3 regions of the Alicyclobacillus fodiniaquatilis genome follow, and region 1 is predicted to be linked to each of the others. Evidence: riboswitches for the same ligand, from Rfam matches in the RefSeq annotation. Region 1 holds a riboswitch; each other region holds the start of a gene.

Region 1 (10,051 bases):
GCCGGGGTCAAAAGCTCTGTCCGGATTGTTATAAAGAAGAAGTTACGAAAAAACGAGAAGTTGAACGGCTCCAAGCGACAGAGAAAGCACAAACACAAAATCTGCCCGAATTAGTGGGATCAGAAAAACAAGTGGCTTGGGCGCAAACGATACGAATGAAGTCGCTGGAAAGCGTAGAAAAATATATGGAAAACAGAAAACCTGGCGTTATAAAAAATGCGGACATGCCAATGGCCGAACAAAATATAAGATGGATGAAACGAGAGTGCAGGGAATTTTTAGAAGATAAGTCGCTAGGTGAGTTTTTTGAAATTGTTACAGCAGGGATCGACATTTTACGAAGTCAGACATCGGCAAGTTGGTGGATAGATCACCGCCAAGCTGATACGGCAGAGGAGATGATTGAGACAGCACTTGGACTGTATATTAAGACTCACTAAATAAAGCCCCGCCAAAGACGGGGCCGCTGTATAAGGAGTCCTTCAAGTAGGATGGCTTTACCTTACTTGCTTGCGCAGGGGCCTGTCCATTATCTGTAGGGGGATTTGATGCTGTATTGGATACATAATAAGTCATCTATACAGCTGATGAATTGGCTAGAATGGTCATGAGGAGTGATGACAGTGTGCGGGAGATTTGCCTTTGCCTCGGATATGACAGAGTTGTTGCAGTATTACGGGTTGACAGAGTCGTCTTATGAGATGCCAACCAGGTACAACATTGCGCCGTCGCAGTCCGTAGCAGCTGTAATCGCAGACGACAATAATCAGTTGCGTGTGGGGCCCCTGAAGTGGGGACTGATGCCGAGGGTGTGGGGGGCAGACACAAAGACCAAACCAATCAATGCACGCGCCGAAGGGCTACCAACCAACCGAACATTTAAGCCACTTCTCACGCGCAAACGCTGCCTTATCCCATCGACAGGATATTACGAGTGGAGACCGTCGGATAAGCAGCCGTTTTACATCCATGTAGAGAGTCAGCCAATCTTTAGTTTTGCTGGTATTTATGACACGCTGGAAAGCGAAAACGGCGAGAAGGTTTCCACTTTTGCGATAATCACTTGTCCACCAAATGACAGAACCGAGAAAATTCACAATCGCATGCCGGTGATTTTGCCTCGCGAACAAGTGATGACGTGGTTAGACCGCGGGCTAACAGACGTAGAATTGCTGACTGACATGTTGAGACCGTATCCGTCGGATGACACAGAATTTTATGCTGTAAGTAAGTTGGTGGGAAACGTACGAAATGACTCTTCAAAATGTGTGCAGCCAATTTAAGAAAAGTCAACCACAACCATACAAGGATGATTTTATTAAAGAAAAAAGCCAACCTCGACAAGATTGGCTATTCTTCTTCTCCTACTAGAGATATGAGAAGAAGTTGTTCCTATACTCCGTGATGTATTGGTTAATTTGTGCAATGGTCACGGCGTTCAATACATCTTCGATGATGGTGTCCATGCGGTCATATTCTGTCTGATTCAAACTGGAACAGTTTGGACCCTTCCGGATGTGGCTGTTATACATAGCCATCGCATAACCCGTTCCAACTTTAACTTTCGCAACGGCATTCAAACCTACGTAATCCGCATCTGCTAAGCACCCTGGATCTTCTCCACGATCTACATCTACTCCGGTCACAGTTCTAAATGCTCCTCTAACAAAATGCTCGTATCGGTGTGCTTCATCTAGCGCCATCAATGATACCCCCATGTATATAAACTATCTTTCTTGCAACATAAGTATAAAGTCAAAGTTAGTCAAAGTCAATTGATAAACAGATGGCGTTAAAGCACATGATGCTTCATCGTTGCTATCACTAAGTAGTATCCCCACTGCCACAACTTACCTCCAAAACCCTTTGCATTATTCCTTTTAGCAAGCATATAATACCCATTAACAGAACGTATGTTCGTATAAGGGGTGCGTATATGGACCGGCCAACGGCATCACTTCGAAGGTTGCTCCTGCTTGAATCTATCCAGAAATCGATCACAAATGAAATCGCGCTTACAAAAGCGCAGATGCGTGAAGCTGGGTTACGAATCATTGAACGAAAGGTGAATCATCATGATGTTTGGATCCAATACCAATATGGCCAACACCATGATGAGGCGATCTTTATGCGAAAAATGCTCGATGCCGAGTCGAAGAACCGCGCTAAGAGAACAGGAATGATCACGCCATGACACGAAAGCTGATTTACGGCTTGTGCGATATGCAATCCTTTTACGCCTCCTGTGAAGTCGCAAGCCGCGAAGAATACGCGGCTCGGCGCCGGGAGTTTGATGACTTGACAGACCCGCCACTTGTAGTTTCAGGAGATCCAGCTCGGCGATCTGGCATTATTTTAGCCGCTACTCCCACTGCGAAAAAGTCTGGAGTAAGCAATGCAATGCGCCTTGGCGAAGCATTGCGCCTCAATCGTCATTTGATTGTAGTACGCCCACATATGGAGTTCTATTTGCAAGTATCTGTGCGAATTCAGGAGGTCATGCGTCAAGTTTTTCCGCTACAGGAGCAGTACTCAGTCGATGAGGGGTTTTTTGCTTTTGAATCGCCTTCGAAATTGTTTCCAGATCCGATGGCTGCAGCTCGTACACTACAACAAAAAATCTGGGATTTATTCAGGATACGCGCTCGCATTGGTATGGGGCCGAACAAATGGGTTGCCAAGATGAGCAATGCCACGGCAAAAAAAACGCCTGGTGGCATCGTTTGGTGGCAGGAAGATGACGTGCCTTCTTTATTGCATACGCTTCCAGTTGATAAAATGTGGGGATTAAAAAAACGTGCGGAGACGTTACGCCTTGAGTTTGGAGCTAAGACGATTGGTGATGTGGCCAAGATTCCCGTCGGTCGCTTAAAAACCAGGTTTGGCGTTTGGGGTGAAGTGATTCATCGTTGGTCGCTTGGCCAAGACATCTCTGAAATTAACCCGAATAGCTTTGATGCACCGCACAAAGGCTTCTCCCATCGGACAACACTACCAAGGGATTTTTTTGAGCTAAAAGAAATCGCCGTGGTCATCCTGGAATTGCTCGATGAGGTCTGCTATCGTCTTCGGAGGGCAAATCAAAGCGGAAGACGTGTTGGGCTAGGAGTGACCTACGAACGGCTTACAGGCGGGTTTTGGAAGGCTAGGACGCTGGCTCGTCACACCGATTCACCGGAAGACTTATACCCTGAACTAATGGCACTCTTAGACCGGCACTGGGACGGCTACACGGGCGTTCGTGCAGTGTGTGTGGGGGTAGATATGTTGCAATTCGAGGATTCCATCCAACTCTCCTTATTTGACGATGTGCCGCAACGTAAAGAGCTGTATAGGACGATTGATACGATTCACGAGCGCTTTGGAGAAACCAGTTTGATGCGCGCTGTTAGCCTCACTCGGGCAGGACAATTACGAGACCGCAGCGGAAAGATAGGCGGACACTTTGTTTAGATATGGGGTACTAGAACGACCGCGTCGAAGAAGAATAAGCCTCAACCTTTTATTGTCATTCGGTAGGTTTATTTTTTGCATCATGATTTAGCCTGGGAGGAAGTTGAAAAATCAGTCGCTTTTGAGGTTGCACTCCTATTTCATTTCTTCTGAATGATTCTGATAAAGTCCTTTTCAATACCTCCTCTTACATGTTATAGTCACCTTACAGGAACCTGGCGGTAACTGTCTTGCCTAGATGGAAGGTCACATTCTTAGGGATGTGGCCTTCATCCGTTTGAGATCACATACGGAATTTCATCCTTTTACAAACCCGTGCAATTAGAACATAAGCATCCTTTCACAGACAGGAACCTGACTTCTTTCTGTTCTTAACACATTCCCCTTAAAGGGAATGTGCAAGCCAGACGTGATATTTTTACATGTTGAATTGCACTTGTTTTTTCCCTTTAAAGGGATATATAATGTATCAAACTATTTGCTGAGGGGTTATAAAAAATGGAGGAAAATTGTTTATCCAAGGTGGTTACAGCTATTGAAGCTTCAAAGATGTGGGGAAAAGACCCTACTCTATTTAAGAAAATGTGCGCAAATGGTGCATTCCAGCCAGAACATTACACCAAAGCCGGTCGAGAATGGCTACTTCTCTTGTCCCCACTTATTCAACTCTATGGAACGCCTATTCATACGCTTGATGAAGTACGCAACATGAAAGATGCGGGAAATTAAAACTACACATGCTGCCCTCCGCTTATTACACTCCCTTTTTTTGAAAAATCAAGATGAAGGAGAAATCCCCAGAAGAAAGGGGAGCATGGAACGGCTCCCCCTCTAAGTTTATGCGCTTTTCTGTTCCTTACCTGGTGAAAGCAGCTCCAGTAAAAACACAGTGATATCGTCCTTTCCCCTTCCAGTGTATTTCACATGGTCAATAAGCCTGAAATAAAACTCATGACATGCCCTTGTGAGACTTCCGTAATACTGAACGGCGAGGCCGATCCAAAACGCTTCTTGAACATCCTCGACCGCGCCTATCCGAGCTAACAAGTCATGAAGAATTTGTCCTTCGTGCGTATTTGAGTATCCAACACCTGCACGATTGAGAACGTCATAGTCAACATGCACCAGTTCTAATTGGTCACAAGAAATAATTCCAGTTTCAAAATCGTCATAATCTCGAGGGAGATGAGGGAAACGACTTCCGTCTGGCATCTGAAGCAATAAGTGATTCGGACGCTTTGCGACAGCTCGGTAAACCGCTCTTTCCTTCGTGTCAAAGTAAAACCCGTCGGTTGGACATTCAAATTCAATATCATTTCGAAGTTCAAACCGGCTTGAAGGTACAAAAGGCTCCCACGTACTTTTTGTGAAATCACTCTCATCTAGCAAGTGGCGTTCGCCGTCAACTTCAATGAGCTTTGTGAAATGACTTTTTTCCGTATCGTAAAACACAGTACCCAAGGGCACATCTGGAGGAGAAGCCAAGACCACGTCATGAATGACTTCGACACAATTTGTCTGCTCCGGCTTCGCGTCGTGAAAGACAACAAAAACATAATGGCCATTTTGATGACTCGGCATGGTATACAAGAAGCCATGCTCATTTTCGTGCGGGGTAATCATGCGCACGATCCGATACCGGCTTCCCGACTCATCTATCATGTCATGAGCATATTCGTAAGATTCCACAATAAAAGACTCGTGTCGATATACCGTTGTAATTTCCTTGCTACGCTCTTCTTGACGCGTAAACAGCGGTACCAATTCCACTTTTTTAATTCGCTTCATCAGGCAATATTCATAATGACCATAATTCGCGTAAAGTCCTTCCGGTTGATTATCTTCGAGACCATGTGGGGTGAATTGCTTCAGTAATGCTGCATTGATTGCCAATCCCCTTTTTACACCAATGACCGCACTAGCCTGATAATCAATATCATAAAAATATCCTTTTCCAGTCGATGGATCCCACAGAGCCTTGAGAACAACGGTGAGCTGCTTCACACCTTTACATTCATAAGGAAACCGTAACGAAACACCTGTGAGATTTCCTTTGTACGGGCTCTCAAATTCCTCCGTAGAAACATCGCGAACCTCCTTAATAATTGTGGCAACATTGTATAGAGTCATGAACAACGAATCATCTGATAAACGCATACTACTTCCTCCTTTGCAGAGGCCAGGAACCTGGCGAATTACTGCCCTCTGTGATACTAATATTATATTCCCTTTAAAGGGAATCATCAAGTGAAAATCCCATTATATCAACGATTTATGGGGAAATTTAAGTATAATCAGTTAGGCATGAGGAATGCAGTTAGGCTACCAATCAGCAAAAACGAGGAGGGTCTCCCCTCCTTGTTTCACACCGCTATAACACGCTCTCGATCTTTTCTTCTGTTGCTTTTCGTTTTCAGTTTATTAGAGGTAAAGCGTTCCAAAAATGCTATTATATCATCCGTTGGAAGATGATTATCCTTCAACCGTGCCTGCCTAATTTTGTGCTCAATTACTTCAACAGTACAGAATGGTGTCTCTGGACTGTCAACCATTCTTACTACAAACAAATCTTTCGTTCCTTCTGCGTAATCCACTGCATACCCACCGACACAATGGTTTAATGCCTTTCCTTCCTCGAATAACTCGATGCTATCCTTTGCCGGACGAATTAGGAAAGTCCCATCTGTAAAGATGTATTTCTTTAAGGATTCAAACCGATCAGCGATAAGAACATTCAGACTCGCATCCTGTTTTATTTTTATCTTTTTCATTGTGTTTGCATGTGCTTTATGCAAGCTGGTTGGATACAGTACATGAGACATTTTCAAATTCATTCCGAGTTCGTTGCACTCTCTAATGTAATCTATCCAATCCGTAAGAATTGTTTTAGCGCTGCGGCGAAACTTTGGAACATCATCGCGACGAATTTGTTTTAAGATGTAACGCGTTGCTTCCTCAATTGTCGCGTAATCAGATAGTGCATCAATCCGCTTTTCATAGAATTCACGTGTCAATTCCTTCACAACATGCGCTTCTTCTAGTGTAAGTTCTACACCACGCCGTTTAAAATATTGATGACTATAGAGTGTAAGAGGACAGACCGTAAAGGTTGCAGAACGAAGTTGTTTCACTTCGTGTTTAGACAGTCTTAGAACCTTTTCGATTGTCCGTCCGCGCCAATAAATTGCACCATATGTGGCTCTACCACATAATTTTTCTATTACCAATTTTTTTAGGCCAAGTTTCGTTAGATATTCAATACATGGATACTTTGCCGCCAGTACAAAAAAATCCAACCAATCGAACGTTTCATTTTCGTAATCTCTCCACGTGCTATACTGAAACGGAGTTTCTAAGACTGCCGCTTCGATACTTTCAATCGAACAAAATACTTTTCTATACCTGAAACCCTTGTAAAGTGAATAGACCGATTTGGATTCTTTCCACTCTCTGTTATCCCAACTTTTTTTAAACATAAGAGCTCTACCATAGCTATGCCGTGTACTTGGTTCAAAAACATACAATGCTATTGTTGTGTATTTGGTTTCTACGGCGTGAAAATTTTCGCGATAGTCACGTACTGCGTACATGCTTTTGGCCACAATTACATTCGGGTCGTGAGCCGACTTCTCATACCAAACAAAATAAGCATCATCAATCAGTTTTGAACGTCCACGGCCACGAGATTTCACTTTTACTTGACTTGAGCAATTCAAGCAGGTTGTTACTTCATTATGCTTCACATAAAATTGCCCATTCCCGATGGGAATTTCGGTTTCACAGTGTGTACAATACCCCATCTGTATTTTACCAACGCGCCAAACGAACAAATATCGACTAGACAAAAATACCGTTTCCCTTACATATGCGGCCAGTTCCTCACTGACCGCACTAGAAAAGTGACTCGAAATTTTGCTGATCGCCGTATCTGTTACCATGCTTTTACCTCCGTTAAAATAGTGACGTCTGAGTAAACTCTTTAGCATCAAAAAAGGAGACTGATGGAATTGTTGTCTTTGCTACATTCGGTTTTTCTCTGAAATAATCAAGAACTATCGAAAACCCTTCTGAGTCAGTCAGTACTGCGCAATTTCCCTGACGCTTTTCTTCGGCAATTTTCCGCATTGCTTCCAAACTTTTAGAGATTGTCTTACCTTCTAACGAAAAGTGTTCTGCTTCTGACGGATTTTTTTCCAAATGGCTAATCAAAAATTGACCTACCACTTGGATATAAGAACTGCTCTTATTGGCCTCCATTTCAGTTCTAAAGTTTAAAATGATTTGTTCTTGCATCGATTTTCCCTCCTTTGAGGAACAGGAACCTGGCGAATTACTGCCCTCAGTGATACTATTATTATATTCCCTTTAAAGGGAATTGTCAAGAAAAAGCCCGTCATATCAACGAATTCAGAAGGAAGTCACGTGTTGTCAATGGGTCGTGGAATACCGCACTGACAGTAATTTTCTGTCAGGAGGATATGCCGCGAAAGCCCATTGACAGCAAGGCTAAGATTCTCCATGCTCTCGGTCTGTCCAACAACTCTGTTGTTGGACCTGCCATGCGGCGAGCTACAGGGGTATATAGGGGATTGGTCCCCTATAGAGCCCTTTAGGGCGGTGGGGGAACATATTTAGAATTGCCAATGCAACCTTTGTGGTGAATACCGAACGCGTAGAGTACTAAGCGGTTGATAATCTACTTCTTTGAAGATGTTTTTGAGATATTTTGGTCAAAAATTTTTCACATATAAGTAAATCGTGGTACTATTGTCTTATTCCATATCAAATATTGTCGAATTTTGACGACTAGGGGGCGATTTTACTCTAAATTTAAGATCATCGTTAGTGGGGCAAACCAGTGGAAACACTGGGACGCAAAGCCATGGGTCTACGGACATTTTGTCTACGACTGCCAGGTTGCCGAAGCCCTCATGGGCCTTTTTTATTTTTTCAGGTATTATCAACCCACACCAGGTGTTGGTACTGCCAAAGGTGATAATGGAGAGCTCGAAAATACGATGAGTGCCAATGTAGCCGACAAAAAGAACATTCCAAATATTTTGCGCATAAGTATCACACCTTCCCAAGGCAATGATACTACAACCTAAAATTGTCCCGCACGAGACTATTTGGGGAGCGCGAGGGGATACGCCGGGTGATCGGGCAGAAAATTAAACAGCTACGTCTAGAAATGGGGATTTCACAGGAAAAACTAATTCACGGTTTGTTTGATAGAACGTATCTTAGCCAAATTGAGCGCGGACTAAAGGTACCTCCACGTGAGACATTAGAGAAACTTGCAGAACGTCTTGGTATACCTGTCCATGAATTAACTGAGTACAGTGAGACCACTGAGCGTATTTCAACAATGTTGAGTTCGGCTCGTGAAACCAAGAATTTGGCTACGATACGAGAAGCTTGGGAGACAGCATTAAAGGTACAATCAATTGAACAGATGGGTGAATGCGTTCTGGCTTGGGCAAGTATCGCTGCAGAACAAGATGCTACTTCAGTTGACCTCCTCGATGCCATCAATCACGTTTTGATGCTGATGAGCAATACAGCTGGTCCGGAGTCATCGTTGGTGCTTCAGATTCTGATGATAAGGGCAAACACATACTATTACTTGGGGATGTTTGACCAAGCTGTTTGGGCTTACCGCAGCCTAGAAATTCGTCATCCACCTGATGAACTATTAGGACGGGTGAAAGTGAGCTTAGGAAGCTCGTTAATGGCTCTTATGCGTTATGAAGAGGCGCTACAACAATTTTCAGAGGCACTTATCGTTGTTGACATTACAGACCTAACGCGGGCGCGAGCTCACCAAGGCGTTGGAGGATGTAGCAGGTATTTACGTCTATGGGAGCAGGCTATACAACATTTGGAGAAAGCCTGTGTACTATTTGCCGGACTAGAAGAGGAATATCGGTATGTTTTAACAAGACATTCACTTGGAATTCTTTTACTTGATAAGTTCGAATTTGATAAAGCACGAACCATCTTTGCTGAAGTTCAGACGTTTTACATAGCACACGAGATGAGCTTACATCTCGCTGAACTATACGAGGAAATGGCACGTATCGAGTTTTATAAAAAGAACTATCAGCGAGGGAATACTTGGTGTAATCGTGGTTTAAAACTGCTCGATGGACTTAATGGTCCTCTGGCAGGCCGACTTTTTCTATGGAAGTGCTGGTCTTTTTATATCACAGGCAAAACAGCACTTGCAGAAGATGCTTGGCAAGCAGCCAGAAGTTTGCTTAACGCGCAACTGAAAATGACCATAGATACATTGGACCCAAATATGACAGAAGAGACAAAGAAGATGTTCCACGACATGATTTAACGGGTGAATCGTAGGTACAGTGGTCTACGCATACCACGTAATTACGATGAAAAGTGGGGATATAATGATGAACTCTTCAATAATTGTCGATACGGAAGATGTACAAAAAATCTTGGAACAATGCGGTCCGCAATCACTTGCCGTTTATATCGGTTTGCAAGCATTGGGCAACCCCAGTACATTAGAAGAAATAAAAGAATTTTGTGGAATGAGCCTTGAAGCGACAACAGAGGCAGCAATACATTTAGGACT
Region 2 (10,051 bases), on a different contig from region 1:
GAGACTGGGACGCACACAACGAATGGTGCGCTGAAACACTATTATTCCTCTCCTATGAAAGAGGCTACTGGCACGCAACTTAGTTTTTTTACTGAGCTACCCCTAAGCCAAAAAGCGCTAACAGACACAAGTGGAAGCTGGACGGCTGACGATGATGGTTCGCTTATGCTAGTCTACCAGACACTTGAAACGGTTAATGGCAATGATGCATATTATCCGCGTAGTTTTGAAGACGCATTCTTCCATGTTAACAGGAAGTTTGTGGTTGATAACGCAAGCCTTTTTGTGAGTCTGAAACATAGGGATTGTTTGTCGGAAACGAATGAGGGGGGAGCTTATAAATATGATGCTTTCTGCTTAGCCGAGAAATGTATCAAGAGCAAAGCCTCCTTTGCTATGGACATTTTACTCAACAGTTTGAGCGCGGATGGAATTGACTTTTCTAACTGGGAAACACCGCGATACATTAAGGAGGGATTGTTGTGGCTGAGAGAAGATCTCAAAATGAAATAAATGAGATTCTGCACCATATTGAAAGCGGTAACAATTTCTTGTTGAGTGGTGGAGCTGGAAGTGGGAAAACGTATACTCTGGTACAAACCCTTAAGAGGCTTTCTGAAAAATACCCATCTGCACATATTGCATGCATATCGTACACAAACGCAGCTGCTATTGAAATCAAAAACAGAGCGGAGATCAGAAATCTTAAGGTTACTACCATTCATGATTTCCTTTGGGAATCAATCGCACCCTTTCAAAGGGAAATGAAGGAAACCTTGATTGACCTGATAAACGATCCCTCAAACGAAATTAAAACCACAGATGATGGAGAGAGGTTTTCTGGTGAATTCGAGAATGGAGTTCAGTACAAGGAATACTTAAATTTAAAGGAGGGTGTAATTTCTCACGATGAAGTTCTTATTTTAGCTCATGCAATGTACAGCAAATACGTCAAGCTTAGTGACATTCTAAAGGACAAGTATCCTTTCATCTTTGTAGACGAATATCAAGACACCTCTCCCTTAGTTATTGAAATTCTGCTGTCTCAACTTCGCCAAAGCGACAGACGAAACGTTATTGGTTTCTTTGGTGACTCCATGCAGGCGATATACGAGAGTGGTGTTGGAGACATTGAAAATTATGTTTGGGAAGGAGTCATCCAAAAGGTCGAGAAAAAACAAAATCGACGAAACCCTGAATTAGTTATTCGTCTTGCAAACAATCTACGAACCGACGGATTAGAGCAAGAACCGTCGGAGGACCATACTGCTCCTAATATGATCAACGGAATGGTTAAGTCGGGATCAGTAAAGTTCTTATATTCCAATGAATTTGATCTTAACGAGGTAAGGTCTTCTCCTTGGTGTAGTGGTTGGGACTTCTCAAATTCGCGAACGACGAAAGAGCTTAGGCTTACTCATAACCTGATTGCTGAGGAGGCTGGTTTCTCAGAGCTAATGTCCGTGTACGATGCTGATCCTTTGTTCAAATTCAAGCAAGATTTCAGGAGAGAAGTGAAAAAGCAGGGCGTAGAAATTGAGCCCAGTGACACATTCGATCATGTCGTCACTTCTGTTCCTTGGAGTTACGTAAAGGGTGCAAACAAAGGGCGACATCATAAGGACGTCTTGCTGGATGATGATATCGCGGCTCAGTTATACGGTCACGTTAAAGACTGGCCTTACAGCAAGATTCAGAGCATTTACTTGGACAAAGATAGTCTCATTGATGACAAAGTTGTCATAGACGGTGTTATTGTGCGGGAGCCAAAGCGCGACCGATTGATACAGCATTTGTTTAAGATACAGAATATTATAGAACTGTATAACAAAAAATCCTATAACGAGGTGATTCAGAAAACGTCGTACAGAATCCTAAGTGTTGCGCACAAAACGAACCTGAAAAGTACTATTAATACCCTTGCTGATATGAGTAATGCCTCTATCGAGGAAGTCATTAGTTTCGCGGATCGAAATGGTCTGTGCATAGTCGATGATAATTTAAGTGGCTTCATAAGCGCCAATGAATACCTTTATTGGCGTGTGAAGAACATACCCTTTTATATATTTCAAAATCTGTATAGATATCTTGAGGGGTTTGTGCCTTTGTCAACTCAGCATAAGATAAAGGGATTGGAATTCGAAAATGTATTGGTAGTATTACATAATGGCGGATGGAATAACTATAACTTTGAATATTTGTTGAATCCAAATATTCAATATACATTGACGACTTCAAGGCAACAGAGCTTTCAAAGAATTTTGAGTCGTACACAGAAGCTGTTCTATGTTTGTTGTACACGGGTAAAAGAAAATCTAGTTGTTTATTGTCCCAAGCCAACGCAGGCTATGCTAGCGGGTGCCATTGATTTATTTGGAGCAGAAAATGTTGTAGACCTAATGGGGGTTACTGTCTAGGGATACGCCAGCGTAGCTGTGATAAGGAGCAATTGACTGGTTGAAGAACCTCCGTTGTTACGTAGGATTGACGACAGAGCATCAGAACTTGAATACTGAGCGGCATTACGAACCGGGCCCGATATGGTTAAAGCGACAGTGCCCCATGTTTCTCACGATTCAGCAGATTAGAATTTCACATCAGATCTACGGTCCAGACACCAAAGGACTCGGGATTAATTGGCCCTGCTTGTTCAGCTTCGGCAACGATTCGGTGGTGTAAGCTCGATTCCACGTTGGTTGAGCCTGTTCATATTTCGCTGTCGCGTCCGGCGTTTGATGCAAGTAATACCACGTCGGATAGCCGAGGGTTTGCGCCAAGTCGGTCTCGCTCCACGTCACGGTGGAGCCTTCCCCTGTCGTGAACGTCACCGTCGCCCCTAGGTGCGCACTCGTCGTGGGATCGCCAGTCAAGTTCCATGCAGTCAGTTGAGAAAAGTCGTTCGGGACACCTGTTGTCGCGTATTTAGGAATGGCCGTGTACACCCACCCATACTCCGTAGCAGGTGGCGGATATCCATTGCCGTTCGGATCCCATACAGGTACATCTCCATCATTCACCACCGTATCGGGTAGCAACGAAAACGTCTGCGTCCACCTATTCGATTCTCCATCCGGGTTCGCCAACTGACATGTCACGTTCGCGCGGCTTGGCATGTCATGTGGAGAACCGGTCCATTTCAGTCGAAAGGCAACACCTCCCCCCACTCGTACATAGACAGCCGGGTAACGAGTCGGATCGCCATAGGTGGGCAACGCCTGATTCCCGCCATCCGTGGACCCATCCGAATTGGCATCTGCATTATGTTGTGAGACTCCTGGATTCGTTGGAGACCAGATATCCCCCGGTTGGCCTGGATCGTAAAAAAGTCCGGTGATTTGGAGGTTGCTTACGTTCAGTGGATAATCGTGATGGTATGTCACCGGATCGTCCTGCCACTTATATTCCATGCACCCGTTGCTGTTCGTGGTCGTTTGCAGTTGCCAATTTGTATCCGTCCAGGTAAGCATCTGCCCGCCGGTTCCGTCCGGAGACCAGTTGTACGAAAGCACTTCATTTGCAGGCTTTGATGGAATCGTTGGAGCCGGGCATGTGGGTCCACTCGGTTGTGACGGCTGCGTCGGCGGAGAACCAGGTGAAGACGACGCTTGGTTCACGGTGAAATCCACTGTAGCCGTGGTGGCAGATCGATTGAACCAGTCTTTCACATCCAACTCGATCACATAATGACCGGGACTTAGATTCGTCGTATGGATTTCATTCGGTTGCGAACTGCCACCATCCGTCGTTTCAACAAACGACGGAGGAAACGAGGTGGTTCCCCCTCCTTGCACCTCGACCATCGGTTGACCACTCGGACCGGTCAATGTTTCCCCGTTGTATGGAGCCTTCCCCTGCAAGGCGTTTTCGTTAAAGCACTTGGCGGTGACATCCTCTCCATTCGCGTTCTTCACGGTAATCCATTCGAAGTGGTACTTGGTGTGATAGGCTTCGACAGATACATGGTTGGCAAACTGGATTGGCGTTCCCTGTTGCACGCTGTTCGGTCCGACGATGGTGATCTGAGCTTTTGGCGGATCGGTCGCATATACGGGTTCATCAAACCAGTCCCCATTGGTTTCAGGCGCAAACGCGGCACCGCTTTCGGCGACAATTTGGGAGATATTTGATACAGGGAAAGTCTGTCCGGCACTGTCCACAAATGTGGTGTTCCAAAGGCGTGCCTCGACATACGAAGGATCGCCCTTCAGTGCAGCGATCCATTGTGAGATGGTCGATTGTCCAATCATTTTGTAGCCATTATTTTCGGTGACCGGTACGCCATCGTGACTCACGTGGTCAAAGCCCCAGATGCCACCGAGCGTATCGTTTCCGTTGTAGATGGGAATTCCGTCCGTGCCGTATTTATAGAGATCACCACGATCTTGAATCAGCATGAGAGATGTATCATTCGTCTGTTGGATTAAAAATGATGTCCCTCCTTGAATTTGTCCATTCGGAATAATCGTCCCCGCTGTTCCCGAAGGATTATCCGTTCGACTGATATACGCAAACGCCACACTCGGAGTCATCACAAGAACAGAAAAGATAGAAACAATTGAAATACTGGCCTGAATACAGCGTCTGTTCCATCGATTCATCAGTCGACTTCCTTTCATTTTGAGTGAACACAGATCAAAAAGGAAAGCTGCTACACCCGATGGGTAGGCTTTCCTTGTTGTTTTATTCGATTGTTTCCGAAGCTGAAGAACGATAATCCCGTATGTCACCCTTTCCAAACTGGCTGGCCACTACTGTCTGTGATTTGTGGGATTGCAGCGCTTGAAGATGGAATCAAATCCGTCTGGACAAATGTAATATCGTGGTTGGGGAAAATCTCGCTGATGCCCAATTCCGCATGTTGTTCGGTCTGTACCCACACCTCGCTGGCATTTGTTTCTGTTCCCCCGTTTCCCGGATCTCGTGAATCGAATCCATAGAAACCAGTTGCTTGATGCCAAGTTCCCCCTTGATCCAAGCTGTATTCCGTATGATTCCCTGATGGGTTATACAAGGAGCCACAGGTGATTTCCATTTTGTTTTGATCCGACAGCCACGGAAGAACGAACGTTAGCTTACCGTTTCCTTGGACTGAAAAAGTGATCTGATCCGCAAGTGAAAATGTATTCGCTTGCCCCGAGGAGGCCATGGCTGCAGTGACGTCTGGATTGTGAGCAAACGCAACCTTGGCGTCATACGGCTGAAACCATAGACGGTACGTGCCGTTCGAATTCTCTGAATATCCGTGATAGAGCGCAGAGAGATTGGACATCAACTGCGTTTCGCTTGCGTTCGTTAAAATACCCGTTCCAACACCCTGATTCAATTCCACCGCGTTCGCCCAGGCGACCGTGTTCCCCCCGGCGTTCCATGTGATGTCACTGTCTGGGATGCCCACATACAACTGATACGCATGATCTACCGTCTCCACATTCACAGCGTCTGTCGAACCAAAATGACTTCCACTGTCCGCCGTGAAGTATCCTTTTTGAATCACCGCATTCACGTATGGCCAGTCCGCTGCACTCACATCATCATATGGATTTGAACCCGATGTATCCGGTGACATGTGCAAGGTATTCACAAAGTCTTTGACCACCTGTAGCTTGGTTGCATGGGGCGTGGATTCTTCTGTGGTCATTGACCATGATGTTCCGTCCCAGGTGGACGTGATCCCGACTCGCTTCAGTGCTTGCATCAAGTACCAAATTGGAATATACGAGGTCATCTTGTGCCCGCTCGAGTCCCGATAAGCATATCGCGGAGCGTATTCAACGGGCGTTCCATTGATTTCAATCGACACATCAGATGAATTTGTCGATTTCTTTGGAGGGTTCGACCAATCAACCGGCATACTGCTTGGCAGAGTCAAATTCCAGTCATGTCCGTTCCATGTACTATGGATACTCAGGTTCGTCAACGTCCCAAACAGATACCAAATCGGCAGCCAGCTTGTCGGTTCCGATTTGACGCTCTCCCGCCGAACGAGATGCACCGGATTGGACTCGTCTTTCCCATTCAACACCAATTGGGTGGGAGCCGTGTACACCGTCTGAATCATCTTTGCATGGACGGCTGGTACATAGCCAGATATACATACTACCATCGTCGAAAGTAGGATTCTGCTTGATTTCTTCATGTCGTTCATCCTCCTTCTCGCGCTTATCAAGAACCTATCATAGAAAAACACCGCATGAGTGCCACCAGCGTGCCAACCGATTGACGATGATTTACCTGTTGACCCCGAGACGGGTTTGTCACGGTCCTGGCACCCACCACTTATTCATAGGAACTATACTCCACTCTACCGGGGGTCTATATGGAAGAGATTCACTCCCTGCAATGGTGAAGTCAAGTACTTCATGGGTCGTCCACCGCAGCGTTCTCAACCCTGCATTTCACCAAGGAGGCTTGTTCGGATGAATCTGTTTTCACCTGAATTATCAAGACAACGCGTATGTGAGCGCCAAAACTCGGATGGTACAAGGAGCGTGACATTCAAAGAAAATGACGTCACCATCACCGTGACGTTCAATCATCCAACCCCCGATGCTATCCATCGTTTTACACACTCGCTTCACACGATTCTGCGCCATCAACTGGATGAAGAGACATCTGGCGGCCGCTAAACGGCCGCTCCCCTATCTCGATGCAGGACTCCATTCCGGATCCGTCGTCTCCCAAATCAGCGCAAACTCGCCGCCCAGTACTTCAAACAGCCGATGAAGCACGGCCATGCGCAATCGGAAAAAGGCTCTGCGGGATATATACATCTCTTCCCAAACGATGGTGTTATTTTTCTGTTCAAAGTACTTCAGCCGGACCAGCGTCATCTCCTCATCCGTGAGGACAGCCAACGCATTGTCGATCAGTCCAATCCAAAACAGCAAGGGTCGAATATGTTCTTCTTCCAGAATCCATCGCCTTTCCACCGCGTCGTACGTGGGATCACTGGTTTCTCCCTGCGGGAAGGAGGGCACGGTGCTGAACCATCCCACTCTTGGGTAGTCGTTCAATTGCGCTTGCAAATTCTTGACTCGACGTTTCCAGGATGGATAGGCATACAACCATGTTTCAATCTGCCGCATTCGCGGATCCATCATTCCTGATCCACCCACTTCGTCTGACGGACACGCCCCTTCACCCGACGATACGCGTCATGACGCATCATGTTCTCATAAGCCCGCCGATCCTGTGGGTAGGGCTGACTACCGTCTGGATGACGTTGTTGATCAGATTCGGGGCGTGTCGGACGTTTTTCATCAAGCACGATGTATCGCCTCCGCTTTCTCCTGTTTACTTTTGTTAACATCAACAAGATAAAAAAGCGCGTCAAACGGCTTGTCCAACACCAGACAAAATTGTTGCGCCGCGTGCGGGCTCGGATTGCGGTGCCCTCGTTCCAGCTGACTCACGTAGGCAATGCTGTATTGAGTTAATCGAGCCAGTTCTCTTTGAGACAAGCCTTTCAGAATACGTGCGCGGGTGAATGCTTCCGGGTACACTCGAATTGGTCCAGATACCTTTGCCATCATTCCGCCTCCCTGCACAATTGTGGTAAGCCCATCATAATCCGCCTGTTTCGGAACGAGCAATCACATCTTTGATTACTTTTGCTAACTTTTTCATTGCGCACCTGCTCAACGGATGGTATCATCGGCTCAGAATCAGGGGACAGGATGGATGTATATGGACGAGGCGTTCGGAGCCTGGTTGCGCAGACAGCGCAAAGAAAAAAAACTCACCATACGTGAAGTGGCGAAACGCGCCAACCTCACGCCAGGTTACATCTCCTTGCTAGAGAACGGGAAACGAAAGCCAAAGGCCAGCACATTGGCCCCCCTATCCCAAGCCCTTGGTATCCCCTATGGGGACATCCTCCAAATGGCTGGCTACTTAGACGATCAGATGCTCCTCTTTTCCCATCGCTTGCATACGACCCGCATCGCGCGCGCCATGAGTATTTCCGATTTGGCCACACCATGTCACCTGTCTGCCCGAACCATTGAACGCTGGGAATCCGGCATCGGTTCACTCCCTGTTCGCGCCACGTTAGAACGTCTCGCAGACGCGTTAAAGGTATCTCCTGACTACCTGCTTGGAGCACCCGATTGGCAGTCTATCGATTTGGGCACATTGCTGAATCAAGAACACGTTTCGTACAATGGCGTTCCTTTGTCGGAAGAACAACGGACCTTTGTTCGTGATTTTATTCATCGGGCGCTCCAGTTGTCCTCTCCTGTTCCGAAACCACCCGAACCGGATAAGTGATATGCAATCTTCCCCGACACCCATGTTTTTGACGGGGATACAATACATAACCACGATTCCGAAAGGTCTTTAAACATCGCGGCTTGTTTGGCTCATCTTCGAGGGCCATGCGAATCTTTCGAATATAGACATATAATTCATCCCGATGCACCATGACCTGCTTCCCCCACAGACGGCGAATCAGCTCTTCAACGGTTAACACGCTGCCCATGTGATCCGCCATATACCGCAGCAATCGAAAGGTCATCGGGGTCAAATAGACCGTCTGTCCGTCTTTTATCAATACAGCGCCATCCAGATCGAGGTAGCAGTCATTGCCCAAACCAATCCGGCTTTCTCCATCCATCACGACTTCCCCCCATGCATGAAGCAGCCCATGAAAGCAAGATGACCGGCATAGGGAGTGACGTTTCGCGAAACGGCAACTGGCTGACAATAGGTTATACTTCAACCCGTAGTCCCTATAGCTTTGCGTCCCCCGCTTTCACAGGGTTTGCCCCTATTCGTTTCATCCATTGTTCTCAGACTCATTCAACCCTTTCCCCTTGGCTTCTCTCATCCGTTCTTGGGTACACGCGCCCGAATCGCCTGACTCGGCCACTCGATCCTGCGTTCTTGAGCGGAATAGCGCTGGCAAACGAATCGACCACGTTCCATCAGTTCTTCAATCAGCGCCTCCCTGGCCTTCCAGGGGAGTGGAGCCAGTTCTTCGCCAAACCAGCCGACGCCACGAATGAAGTGCTGCACGACGTGCTCTGCATGTTGAAAGGCTAACACCGACGATGACACGAATGTTTCAACGTGTTCCAATCCGGCGTTCTCGAAATCTTTGGGCGCATCGTCTGGATGAAGCAAATAATCCTTGGGCTGCTCTTCTCTCATTGCCGCCAACGTAAAGATGGGTTCGAACCACTCTCGAAAGAATGGCGCAGTGAACGTCATCTTCAAGGGATGCCAACTGGCGATGACGCCGCCCGGACGCACCACCCGCTTCATCTCACGGAGCGCCTGTGGACGGTCAGTCAAATGGAAATACCCCACCCCGAGCGCCATGTCAAAGCGTTCCTCTTGCACAGGCAACTGTTCTGCCTTGCCTCGACGGAATTCCACCCAAGAGACATGTGCCTGATACTGCTTTCTCCGCGCCCGCGCCAGCATCCCCGTCGACGGATCGACCGCCACCACAAAACCAGTCGGCCCCACTCGCTCAGCCAATCCAGCCGCAAATGTCACGACCCCATCGGCGCATCCCAGTTCCAGTACACGCTGGCCAGGTTGCACGGCAGCCCAAGTCAAGAACGTCTGGCGCTGTTCCATCGCGTACGGCCAAATCTCCTGATCCATCTGATCATAGTTGTGGAACTGACTAAATTGAGAGACACGCAATGTTTCGAGACGATGTCGAAAATATCCCGCTCTCTGTAAAGCGTCCGTCGCTGCACGCAACACCCGACATCCTTCATCCGTCAATCGGACAAAGCGATGTTCTCCCCGTTTTTGCAGTTCGATATTTCCCAACACGCTGGCGAACAAAACCTCTTCTCCCAGGCTGTAAGCCACCCAGGGTCGATGCCATAGCCCGAGCACATAATCCCGTTCCGGAATTTCGCCAAAGTGCCGGAGGGCATTCAGGTTCTCCCAACAAGTTTCTAACATGTAGAGTTGCATCAAAGTGGCAAATCCATGGTCATCGACAAACTGTTCGACCCGTCGCATCGCTTCATGCGCGATCGATTCCGTGACATCTAGCTCACCGGTCTGCTGATGCGCCAAATAGACGGCT
Region 3 (10,051 bases), on a different contig from region 1:
TGTTTCCTGTCTGGATGTTCACATTTCCGTTGTGTACAAGTTGCGGCAATATGCTGAAGTGCATCGTATGATTCGCGCGTCTTTGGATCCGCACCCGCCCTGAAGCAGTGGCAACCACTTTTTGCTCCCCGCGCAGCGCCGTACCTTCCTCAGCCACAATGGTGAGATCCCTCACTTTAGCAACTGGGATTTCTTGATTAAAAACGTCTCTCCCGTTCACTCCGGGTGTAGCGGGAGTGGCTTGTCCAATGAGTTCCCCCGCCCTGACATTGTGCAGACTAAACCGCTCTTTCCAATCGATGATATCCGATAGCGTAAATCTGTCTTTCTGTTCAGTCTTGCTCTTCGACGCCAGCTCAAATTCCCCGTCGGTTCCACATATCGGCTCAATCCCTTTGGCCACTACGTATGTAGCAGGCGTTTGCGCTTGGCACGCAAGACGAATTTGATCACGATCAATGCCAAATTGAACACCGATCTCAGACAAAGCCTCATCGATGTACTGTTCAGTAAGATGATTCACCACTTGTTTGTCTTCCGTCACTTCAAGTAAAAGCTCCCGGCTTGGTGGGTGATCTCTGATGCGCCGAACTATGTTGTAGCCAGGTTCAAATGTCAGCGTAACCTGCATTTTATCCGGCGAAACCGTCAGACTCATCCTCGGCTCTACTCGCTCATTCAGCAATTCAACGTCAATGACATCCTCTTCAATGACCAAGGTTGTTCCCTTGACGGCTTCTCCATTGACGCGTAAAACAAGTCCGTCGCACGGCGTTACCAATGCATAATGGAAAATGCCATTCTTACAAGCAATTTGGCCATTTTTCACCCACGCGGTCCCTTCTGGCACCAGCTCTTCGGATTGAAAATACGTTGTGGATGTATCTTCCGCATTCTCTTCAAGGCCTGCTTCATGCGCTTGGCTTCCAACATCACCGGAAGTTCGTCTTTTCAATGCGGCCTGAATCACTGCAGAGCGGCCAAAAAATCCGCGACTTCCCCTATCCACGATTTCGTACTCTATTTCATCTTCCGAAACCTTGAATTGTCTCGCCGCATTGCGAACCGCCTCCGCCACCGTTTTGCCACGTGTGATGATTACGCCTAACATTCCGGGTACACCTCCTCACATTCGGCGAACAGCGACGATGGTGACGTCATCTCTCCTATATGACCGCGAGAAACATCGCACATCATCTGTAATATGTTGGATTAACTCCAGCAAACTTTGGCCTTTTTTTTCTTCAATCGCTTGCTTCAAGTTGTGGTATCCGTATTGGTTCTTGTTGGTGTCCATCGCCTCAAGAACGCCGTCGGTACATAAAACCAACACGTCCCCTGTTGAAAAAGGCACCGTAAAATCTCGATATTGCCGATTCTTTAACAGACCGATGACGGTTCCCTTCGCCTCTAGTTTTATCGACCTTTCCTCATTTGCCCGCATTAAAATTGGATTGGGATGTCCAGCGGAAGTATAAGTGAACTCCCCAGATCCGACATGGAACACACCGCAGAATAACGTGGAAAAAGCGTGGAGGCGCGTCATATCTTTCTGCAGCGAGTTATTCAATTGCCACACCAGTTCACTAGGTGTTCGACTAAAATTAGTCAGAATGCGCACTGTAGACCGCACCATCACCATCAATAGTGAAGCAGGGATCCCTTTTCCCATCACATCGCCAATCAATATCCAGTACCGTCCATTGCGCTCATCATAGATAAAATCGTAATAATCACCACTCAGACGATAAGCCGGAATAGACAGACCCAAGCACGACAGTTCACTGCAAGCTGGAATCTCATCATCTAACAGCATTTTTTGAATCGTCTCAGCCGCCTTTACTTCGTCTGATGAGTGTTCTATCGATTCCAGATACTTCTCAAACTGGTGCTGCAGTTCGTTCGTTCTCAATGGCTATCCTCCATTCAAGCCATGCAGAATATCAGAGATACCCATCTCATCTAATATTTCCATAATATAAGGTGGAATGGTTTCGACCGTAATGTTGCCCCCGTCTTCCCTCAGTTCCATTACAGAGCGCAATAGAAGTCCGATGCCTGTAGAATCGATAAAATGAACCCCGCTAAAATCCAGTGATATGGTTTGATCACGATGCTGTGCAATCTGCACCAAAACCTCATCAACTGTTGAAAAATCCACTTCACCGACCATTTCGATGACTATCGAATCTGCAGAACGATTTTTTATCTTTACCGACAAACTCAAGTGCCTAACCCCCCCGTGCAACTCACTAACCAACCCTCTTTAAATCTGTACAGAAAATGAGATTGCCGTTTCACAATTCCCTCGGGGCACATAAATAAAAGCAACCCCTAATCAATGAGGTTGCTTTACCAGAATTGTATTTGGTAGCAACCCGGCGATCGTAGACAATGTCCTTAGACCCGTAGCTTTGCGTCTCAGCGTTTCCACTGATTTGCCAAATGACGATTTATAAATTGTCTTCCTTGCGTAAATCTCCACTGTGATTTGAGCATTCCACAATTGAAAACATCGAGGCAGAGGATCTGTGAGGCAAGAAGATACAGTCATATACTGTCTTTCATCACTGAATCCTTAACACGACACCATTTCATTCGACAAAATGAGACACAATCCTCCACATGTTCAAAGATATCGCTAGAAAATACAGGAGAGGCACCACTTTACAAATGAATAATATTTCTAGATAATTTGTACAAAAGTAGACGTCTCGTTACAATAATGGTGTATTAGCGTTGAATGAACGGGACGTTCGAGCCGTGTTGGAACGACTTTTATCAGATGTCTTGGGATATGAACCGGATCAAATTGACCGTGAACCGGACCACGCAGACTTTCTCCTTTTGTATCGCGGCGTGAAATTGATGGTCATTGAGACGAAGGATTGGGACGTCTTTCACAAACAAGAAGCGTTGGACGCTGCACTCCTGCAAGCCTGCACGTACGCCGAACGTCATCGGGTTCAATACATCGCCGCGTTTGACGGAGTGCGTCTAGTGTTAGGTGAACGCGCTGGAAATGAAATACGCCTCAAAATCGAATTATGTATCGATGAAGATGAACCACACGAAAACCTGTTTTTCTTCTCTCACTATGGCTTGTCTAAGTTGCCAAAAGACGTGATGCGCGCATTGCCCATCTCCCCGAATGAAGTCGCGGCTGTCGATATGAATTTATCAGAATACAAAACACATCATGGCGTCAAACTGCACTACTCCTGTTTTGCCTACATTGGAGATCTGCGCGCGAAATCGACATGGAAAATGCCCTATCGAAATGAAGATGGGTCCGTGGATACGCGGCGGATCGACAAAGCCGTAAACTATTTATTTAGTCCTGGTGGATATCGCGGCGCAACGGCGCGCGAGAGCAGTGTGCCTCAAGCGGCACAGCCGGAAGTGGCGCGCAAACTTGCTATCGCCTATCAGGAAATCGGAAAATGGGAAGCTGATTCTGCTTCCAAGTCGGTTCAAACACTCTGGAATTATTTATCCAGCCGCGGAGAGACTCAACTGAACTAGATATCTTGCCGATCCGGCTAGCCTGAACGTACGCCAAACGCGCAAGGGATTACCAAGACGGCAAGATGCACAACAGCCCCGTCCCACATTGGCGACCAGGCTGCTGTCATATCAACAAGTTCTAGCGAGTGTTTATCTACTTCGAGCAGGCGCCAGAACTGGTGAATCATGGCGCTGTAGATAAAGCGTCGTTTTCCCGTGCGAAGCTGCCTATTATCTAGAATCCATGATTGGGATCATTCACGAAGTCGATAGATCCACACTGCCGACAAACGAACACATGAACGGCCACATTGCGCTCCATTGCGGTATTGAGGAATTCTTCGTCCCGACCGCCAAACAACAGATCAGTGACCAGCCCTGCCCCACGACTCAATCCACCTGTGCGAATCGCGTGCGCGCCATGATACTGCATGGTGATATGGCAGCGCGCGCACTCATGGTCTTCATTGTATTGACCATCTTGGCTGATGCCTTCCGCTGCGCGGCGAAGCGAATCAAAAAAGCCCATTTCATCTTACCTCCTCGGCATTTCCTGTACTCATTATTCGTCGTCGATTTCGCAACTCCTGTCCGGGTCACCGCGTTGGCGCCGCATGTGGCAGATTCCATCTTCCCTCCACACAAAATTCTCCCTGCCGCGACTTTGAACATGCAAAAACATGCCTATCAAACCATACTACGCCCTCGCTTTGTTTCTTGTGACGGTATTTAACCGCTATGTCATCTCAAACACAGAATTTATACTATCGGCGAAATGACCAGTACGCTAGCTTAAAGATCCTACTTCAAGTATTTCCTCGTTTAACTTCAAAGACAATCTCTGACGACCTAGAATCTCGTATTATTTTTCACAAAGTTGGCGTTGAAACCCTTGATGGTACACCAATTGACTTCACTCAATATCGGAATGCCATCGGAACTGGGGCGATGCTTGTAAACAATAAAAAAATCGTCAAATGCTGCCTGGAACCCGACCACGGGATGTACCAAAGTCAGTGAGAGATGCAGGAGCGAGTGGTTTTTCGTTAACCCTTCAACATGATTTGCTTGAACTACCGCTCCGCTGGAAGAATCCAAAGAAAATTTTCGTGAATAGTATGTCAAACTTGTTTCATAAAGATGTGCCCGGCGATTACATTCAGTAGGTATTCTCCACCATGAATAAAGCCCAACAACATACCTTTCAAGTTCTCACAAAGCGCCCAGAACGGATAGCTGAACTATCACTTTTTCTCAATTAGAAACCGAACATCTGGCTTGGAACAAACGTTAGACTTTTCAGAAATATATTGGGTTATCGTAGGTGGGGAATCCGGACCAAGGTCGCGCCCTATAGCTCCATGTTGGCCACGTGAGATTCGAGATTTATGTATCTCTCATCACATACGGTTCTTTTTTAAACAATGGGGCGGTGTGCAGAAGCATCGTACTGGGCGTTTACTTGATCGTCGTACATGGGACGAATTTCCTAGCATTTAAACGATTCTAAGATGCTCTAGCGGAATTCAGTGTTTGGGGACACATGCCTAACTGCAGTATTGCTCGACAGATTAGTACACCACGCGCACATTCTCGCCTTTACGAAAGAGAGTTTCCGATTGCGCAATGCGCTTTCGACGGTTTCATCTTAATCTACCGTCAATGATTTGGCAGTACCATGCACAAATTGGCCGCAATTGTCTCTGCACTTTCTACTTGCGAAACAAAAGAAACCTAAACCTTGCTTAAATCTTCACTTTGGCATATGCAGATGAAAGTTGATTTATTAGCTGCTTGATATCGTTTATCGTTGGATTCCGCTTCTGAATGAATTGCTTTACTTCTGGCGAAACATCATCTAAGTATTGAACCACAGTCTTGTTATGTACATTATTATATTCAAGTAAGTACAGCATGATACTATGAACGCTGCTTACATTATTCACGCCATAATAGTTAAATAAAGGTTCAGCCGCTCCCATCGTAATATCTGCTTTGTCGATTTCAGTCGCTACATCCTTGCGACTTTGTATATCGTTGGGATGCTTTATCGAGTAATTTTCATCATCAATAGCGATGGATAAATACGATGAAAAACTACTCATGCTTTCTACCGCAGCTTTCTTGTTAACCATGGTTAATCGGTCGAAATAATGCACAGCCAAACACAATAATAATACACCGAAAACAATAAGAATGATGGAACGTCCCCTATTCATAAATTACCCCCTTTCAAAATTTTGAGAGATCGGTTAAATGATAACCGATCTCTCACGAAAATATTATCTCTGGATTGAATTTTGCCACTAGAATACATAGATCCTCGGACGAATACCCATCTTTATATGTTGCATCACTAGCATTGCATAAATAAATTTTGAGTTTGTCAAGCGTGTTCGTCGTCGAAACATGCCGTCCAATGTTTGGCGTATTCGATTTGCTGTCACCTATAGACATGAAAAAACGCCTTAGAACGAGAGGTGCAGGTAGTCCTGTCCAACTGCTAACGAAGAATACACATGGATAAGGGTGCCATGAAAACCGCACTGGCGGAATATCTCGTTCCGCTTACCGCTGATTCCATTTTGCAGGAATTGAATACACTCAAGTTAGATCGGTATGTCAAAAGACTTAGCACGGGACGTACACTGTCTTTCGTCAATGTGTGCAAATCATCTGTCAAATCGGTATGAAACGCGCTGTCGGCACCCATGGGTATGGTCCTCCTTCGCTTGAGATTGGACTGGCGAAACTCTTTCTCAATCTTGTGGCCGAAGCAACACTTTCGTGACTTCTCCTGCCTGTCCAAGCAACCGTTTGAACCATTGTTCCCCTTCACTTAGGGGAGCGCTTACAACACCCCCTTGAAAACCCACGCGGCCCTCGGAAAGATAACGGAGCGCGAGTTCGAAATTCAAAGTGCTGTAGGCAAACGCGCCCATGGTGCGAATTTCCTTGCGTATCATGTCGTTGATGGGCAGATTTGACACAGCTTCGTGCAACCCAGTAAACACGACAGCGCCCCCTGAAGTGACAGCAGATATACAGCATTCACGCGTGATGTTGTTGCCAACTGCATCAAATGCAGCATCAACGCCCATGCCATCAGAAAACGCCTGCAGCTCAGCAAGGATATCCTGCTCTGATGGATTCACAGCATATGCGCCGAGACGTCTCGCCTGTTCTAGACGAAGCGGATTTGTATCTGCAACCATGACCTGATTTACGCCATGGAGGCGGAGAACCTGAAGAATCAATTGCCCAATCGGCCCCATGCCCATCACCAGCACGGTATGATTCGGTGAAACACCGGCAGATTCCACGGCCCGCACAGCGCATGCAACCGGCTCGGTCAAAGCGCCTTGTTCAAACGTCAACGATGGAGGCAACGCATAGACGAAGCGCTCATTCACTTTTACATATTGCGCATTGCTGCCAGGTAATGATGCGCTCAACAGTCTGCGGTTGGCGCACAGTTGCTGTCTACCGCCTTTGCAATAGCGACACGCCCCGCAAGTCGCGAGTGGATTGGCAGTGACTCTATCCCCCACTTTGAACCTCGTCACCCCATCTCCCACTTCCGTCACCGTACCAGCAAACTCGTGCCCAAAGATCACCGGAGGGACCCGCAACGAGTTTTGCCCGAGGTATCCACTCAACTCTGAACCACAGATGCCGGAACAAGCAACTTCCACCAAAACATCCGTGCGCTCCAGCGACGGCACTTCGACGTCGCGCAAATTCATCTGCCGTGGCCCTTCGTAAACCAGTGCTTTCATCATCCATCCCTCACATCACTCGATACTTGTTTAAAACAGATTCGTCAATGGATATCCCAAGTCCTGGCCGATCCGGCACCTCACCACATGAAAATAGACCGCGGCAGAGCATCGTCTGCAGCGGTCAAACATGGTATCCAAAACAACATCAATCGCGCCTTACGATGAAGTCTGCGGCGCCATCCCGTCCATCTTTTCCACGTCACCGTTCCGCTCACGCAACCCCTGTGGCAACAGCAAGCTGCCGACCACCCCGACGATGGAAAACCCGGCTGGCAGGACAAACGCGATGGTGTACGCATGACGCGCCGCTGCAAAATTCGCCCCGGTCGCGCCGCCAGCGGCATCGATGATAGCGCCAAACAACACCGGCAACAGCACGGCGCTCAGAAATCCACCTGTGTTCGCAAAACCGGAAGCCACCCCAGAACGCTCTGCCGGAACTTGGTCGCGAATGACCGCAAATGTCAACAAGGTGCTGCCACAGCCAAAACCGACAATGAACATGATGAGACCTGCCACAAACAGCGGTGGCTCCCCCCGCCAGAGGACAATCGCCAACCAGGCGATGGTGGACAGCGTCTGTGTCACGATATATGGCCGACGCCTATCGTGTATCCTCTCGCTCAACCATCCCATCAGCGGACTCGCCACGAGCGCCCCAATGAACGAAGTCAGTGTGAACCATGCAGCCTCTGCCCGTGGCAAGCGGTAGACATCCATAAAATACGGGACGACCCAGAGACTTACCATCGACAGATACGTGCCCATCGCGCCGAAGTGACAGCAGAATGTCGTCCAAGCCAGCCTACTCCGGACGACATCGGCCAACATCTGTCCAATGGGCACTCGTTCAACGCGCACACTGCCCGCTTGTGCAACAGCGGCCGCACGCGCTGGTCTTGCGCCAATCAGAACGATAAAATCGACGACGCCCGCAGCCACCAGCAGGATGCCAATGACCATAAAGGGTATGTGCCAGCCCGCGACCGCAATCCAGGCCGCCAATGGGATGCTTGTCACCAGCGCCCCCAGATTGCCAGCCGTATTGACCATTGCCAACACAACCGCAAACCGGCCCTTGGCAAACCATTTGGCGAGAATCAATACAATGTTCACCCAGATCAGAGAATCGCCGAGCCCAACGATGGCCCGTCCTACCAGCAGCCAGCCAAAGCTGTGCGCAGACGTAAACACCAAGGTGCCGACACCGTCGCACAACACGCCGATAACCAACAGACGTTCTGGACCCGACTTGTCTCCGTAGAGACCCACAGGAATTTGTATCAGCATATATAAGAGATACTGAATGCTCGTGATGGTTCCGAGCATAGCGGCAGAAACATGAAACTCAGCTTGCAGTTGATCGGAAATCACACCTGGGCCCGTCCGCTGCGTAAATACCAGCAGATACGACACCCCGATGCTTGCGAGCACCAGCCAACGCCACTCTGTCACAAGACCCGTTCCGATTTTTGCGTCTCGCATATTCCTTGATACCTCACCGATGTTGGATTCAATGATGACGACATCTGACTCTAGTACAGTGAGGCAACAATGTCAAAAGGCACATCATGCCACTATTTCTCTTTATGATGTTAGAAGTGGTGGGAAAGTTGCGTGATGGCGTTTTAGCTATAGTGATTGAGGTACCTAAAGACAAAGCAAGTGCCCATCAACATGCGCACCGTTTGCGTGAACAGACCCCTCAGGCCAAAATCGCCCATTTACTCGCATCTACGGCATACTTAGGTTGCGCACCGCCAAGATAACCAAACACGTCACTCAGCACTTCATACATCAACGCCTGATGACCCTCGACCGTATCGCCAGCGATATGCGGTGTCAAAAGGACATTATCCATCGATAGAAATGGATGATCCGCCCGCAACGGTTCTGCGTGAAACACATCGAAGGCAGCCAAAAACCTGCCTGACTGCAATTGGGCAATCAGTTCGTGTTCCTCGACGACAGCGGCGCGAGATGAGTTGATGAGAATGCCTCCATCGGGTATGAGACTGAGCAATTCAGCGCCTATCATATGTTTCGTCTCTGGAATAGAGGGGATATGCAAGGAGATGATCTCACACTGCATGACTTCTTCCAACGTAGCTTTTTGGACGCCAAGACGCGCCATCTGCGCGGCTTCAAGATAGGGATCATAGACCAGCACTTCGCAGTTGAACGGTTCAAGCAGACGAATAAATGCCCGTGCGGTGGAACTCGCCGACACGATGCCGACCCGCTTCTTGGTCAGTTCGCGCCGCCGCAAATCGCCGCTTTTCCACCCGCTCTCCCGCACATTTGCGTCCCATTCCGCCAAGCGGTTCAGCATGGTGAGCAGTGCCGTCAGGCAATACTCGCCCACAGACCAAGCAATCCGTGGCGCTGCGGAAAACACGGCAATATCGCGATCAAAAATGGATTCCGGCACCAGGCTTTTGACCGATCCCGCTGCATGCGCGACGACGCGCAGACGACCTGCCCTTGCCAGCATTTCCGCGGTGATGGCTGGCGATCCCCAACTGGTCAAAAGGATTTCAGCGTCCCCGATGAGATCGGACAATTCCGCCGCTGTGAGATCGCGGTCCAGTTCGTTCCAAATGGGATCACAATGCTGTTCAATCAGCTTTCTGCACGCTACAGAGCAGACATCGTCAAGTCTGTGCCGCGTAGGCAGCACCAGTGTCTTATATTTCATTGTCATAACACTCCTCGTCTTTGTGAAAAAGCACGCTTGAACGGTACATCCACATACCATCAAT

Evidence for each region. A riboswitch is a leader RNA that binds a small molecule or an ion and turns the genes downstream of it on or off. The one in region 1 is predicted to bind cyclic di-GMP.
Region 2: another riboswitch for cyclic di-GMP. It lies ahead of ACFSB2_RS08860 (winged helix-turn-helix domain-containing protein); the one in region 1 lies ahead of ACFSB2_RS05230 (helix-turn-helix domain-containing protein).
Region 3: another riboswitch for cyclic di-GMP. It lies ahead of ACFSB2_RS18070 (STAS domain-containing protein); the one in region 1 lies ahead of ACFSB2_RS05230 (helix-turn-helix domain-containing protein).

The regions. Positions count from the first base shown of each region.
Region 1 is NZ_JBHUCX010000017.1:9,005-19,055, forward strand. Features, by position in the region: gene ACFSB2_RS05185 (hypothetical protein) at 1-440, shown strand, start outside; gene ACFSB2_RS05190 (SOS response-associated peptidase) at 624-1,283, shown strand; gene ACFSB2_RS05195 (hypothetical protein) at 1,368-1,703, opposite strand; gene ACFSB2_RS05200 (YhjD family protein) at 1,937-2,194, shown strand; gene ACFSB2_RS05205 (DNA polymerase IV) at 2,191-3,453, shown strand; gene ACFSB2_RS05210 (helix-turn-helix domain-containing protein) at 3,952-4,182, shown strand; gene ACFSB2_RS05215 (hypothetical protein) at 4,291-5,610, opposite strand; gene ACFSB2_RS05220 (PcfJ domain-containing protein) at 5,817-7,391, opposite strand; gene ACFSB2_RS05225 (hypothetical protein) at 7,405-7,746, opposite strand; cyclic di-GMP riboswitch class I at 8,293-8,378, shown strand; gene ACFSB2_RS05230 (helix-turn-helix domain-containing protein) at 8,609-9,799, shown strand; gene ACFSB2_RS05235 (hypothetical protein) at 9,867-10,051, shown strand, end outside.
Region 2 is NZ_JBHUCX010000021.1:61,760-71,810, reverse strand. Features, by position in the region: gene ACFSB2_RS08905 (ATP-dependent endonuclease) at 1-513, shown strand, start outside; gene ACFSB2_RS08900 (UvrD-helicase domain-containing protein) at 483-2,417, shown strand; gene ACFSB2_RS08895 (hypothetical protein) at 2,604-4,598, opposite strand; gene ACFSB2_RS08890 (hypothetical protein) at 4,724-6,136, opposite strand; gene ACFSB2_RS08885 (hypothetical protein) at 6,417-6,626, shown strand; gene ACFSB2_RS08880 (hypothetical protein) at 6,639-7,100, opposite strand; gene ACFSB2_RS08875 (hypothetical protein) at 7,097-7,267, opposite strand; gene ACFSB2_RS08870 (helix-turn-helix domain-containing protein) at 7,260-7,529, opposite strand; gene ACFSB2_RS08865 (helix-turn-helix domain-containing protein) at 7,681-8,268, shown strand; gene ACFSB2_RS08860 (winged helix-turn-helix domain-containing protein) at 8,207-8,614, opposite strand; cyclic di-GMP riboswitch class I at 8,686-8,776, opposite strand; gene ACFSB2_RS08855 (methyltransferase domain-containing protein) at 8,824-10,051, opposite strand, start outside.
Region 3 is NZ_JBHUCX010000073.1:29,740-39,790, reverse strand. Features, by position in the region: gene ACFSB2_RS18080 (flagellar assembly protein A) at 1-1,111, opposite strand, end outside; gene ACFSB2_RS18075 (PP2C family protein-serine/threonine phosphatase) at 1,127-1,912, opposite strand; gene ACFSB2_RS18070 (STAS domain-containing protein) at 1,916-2,227, opposite strand; cyclic di-GMP riboswitch class I at 2,370-2,453, opposite strand; gene ACFSB2_RS18065 (hypothetical protein) at 2,740-3,525, shown strand; gene ACFSB2_RS18060 (hypothetical protein) at 3,743-4,036, opposite strand; gene ACFSB2_RS18055 (DUF5131 family protein) at 4,485-4,673, shown strand; gene ACFSB2_RS18050 (DUF5131 family protein) at 4,786-5,007, shown strand; partial or broken gene ACFSB2_RS18045 (ATP-binding protein) at 5,043-5,159, shown strand; gene ACFSB2_RS18040 (hypothetical protein) at 5,253-5,726, opposite strand; gene ACFSB2_RS18035 (hypothetical protein) at 6,027-6,200, shown strand; gene ACFSB2_RS18030 (zinc-dependent alcohol dehydrogenase) at 6,267-7,286, opposite strand; gene ACFSB2_RS18025 (MFS transporter) at 7,446-8,774, opposite strand; gene ACFSB2_RS18020 (hydroxyacid dehydrogenase) at 8,995-9,987, opposite strand.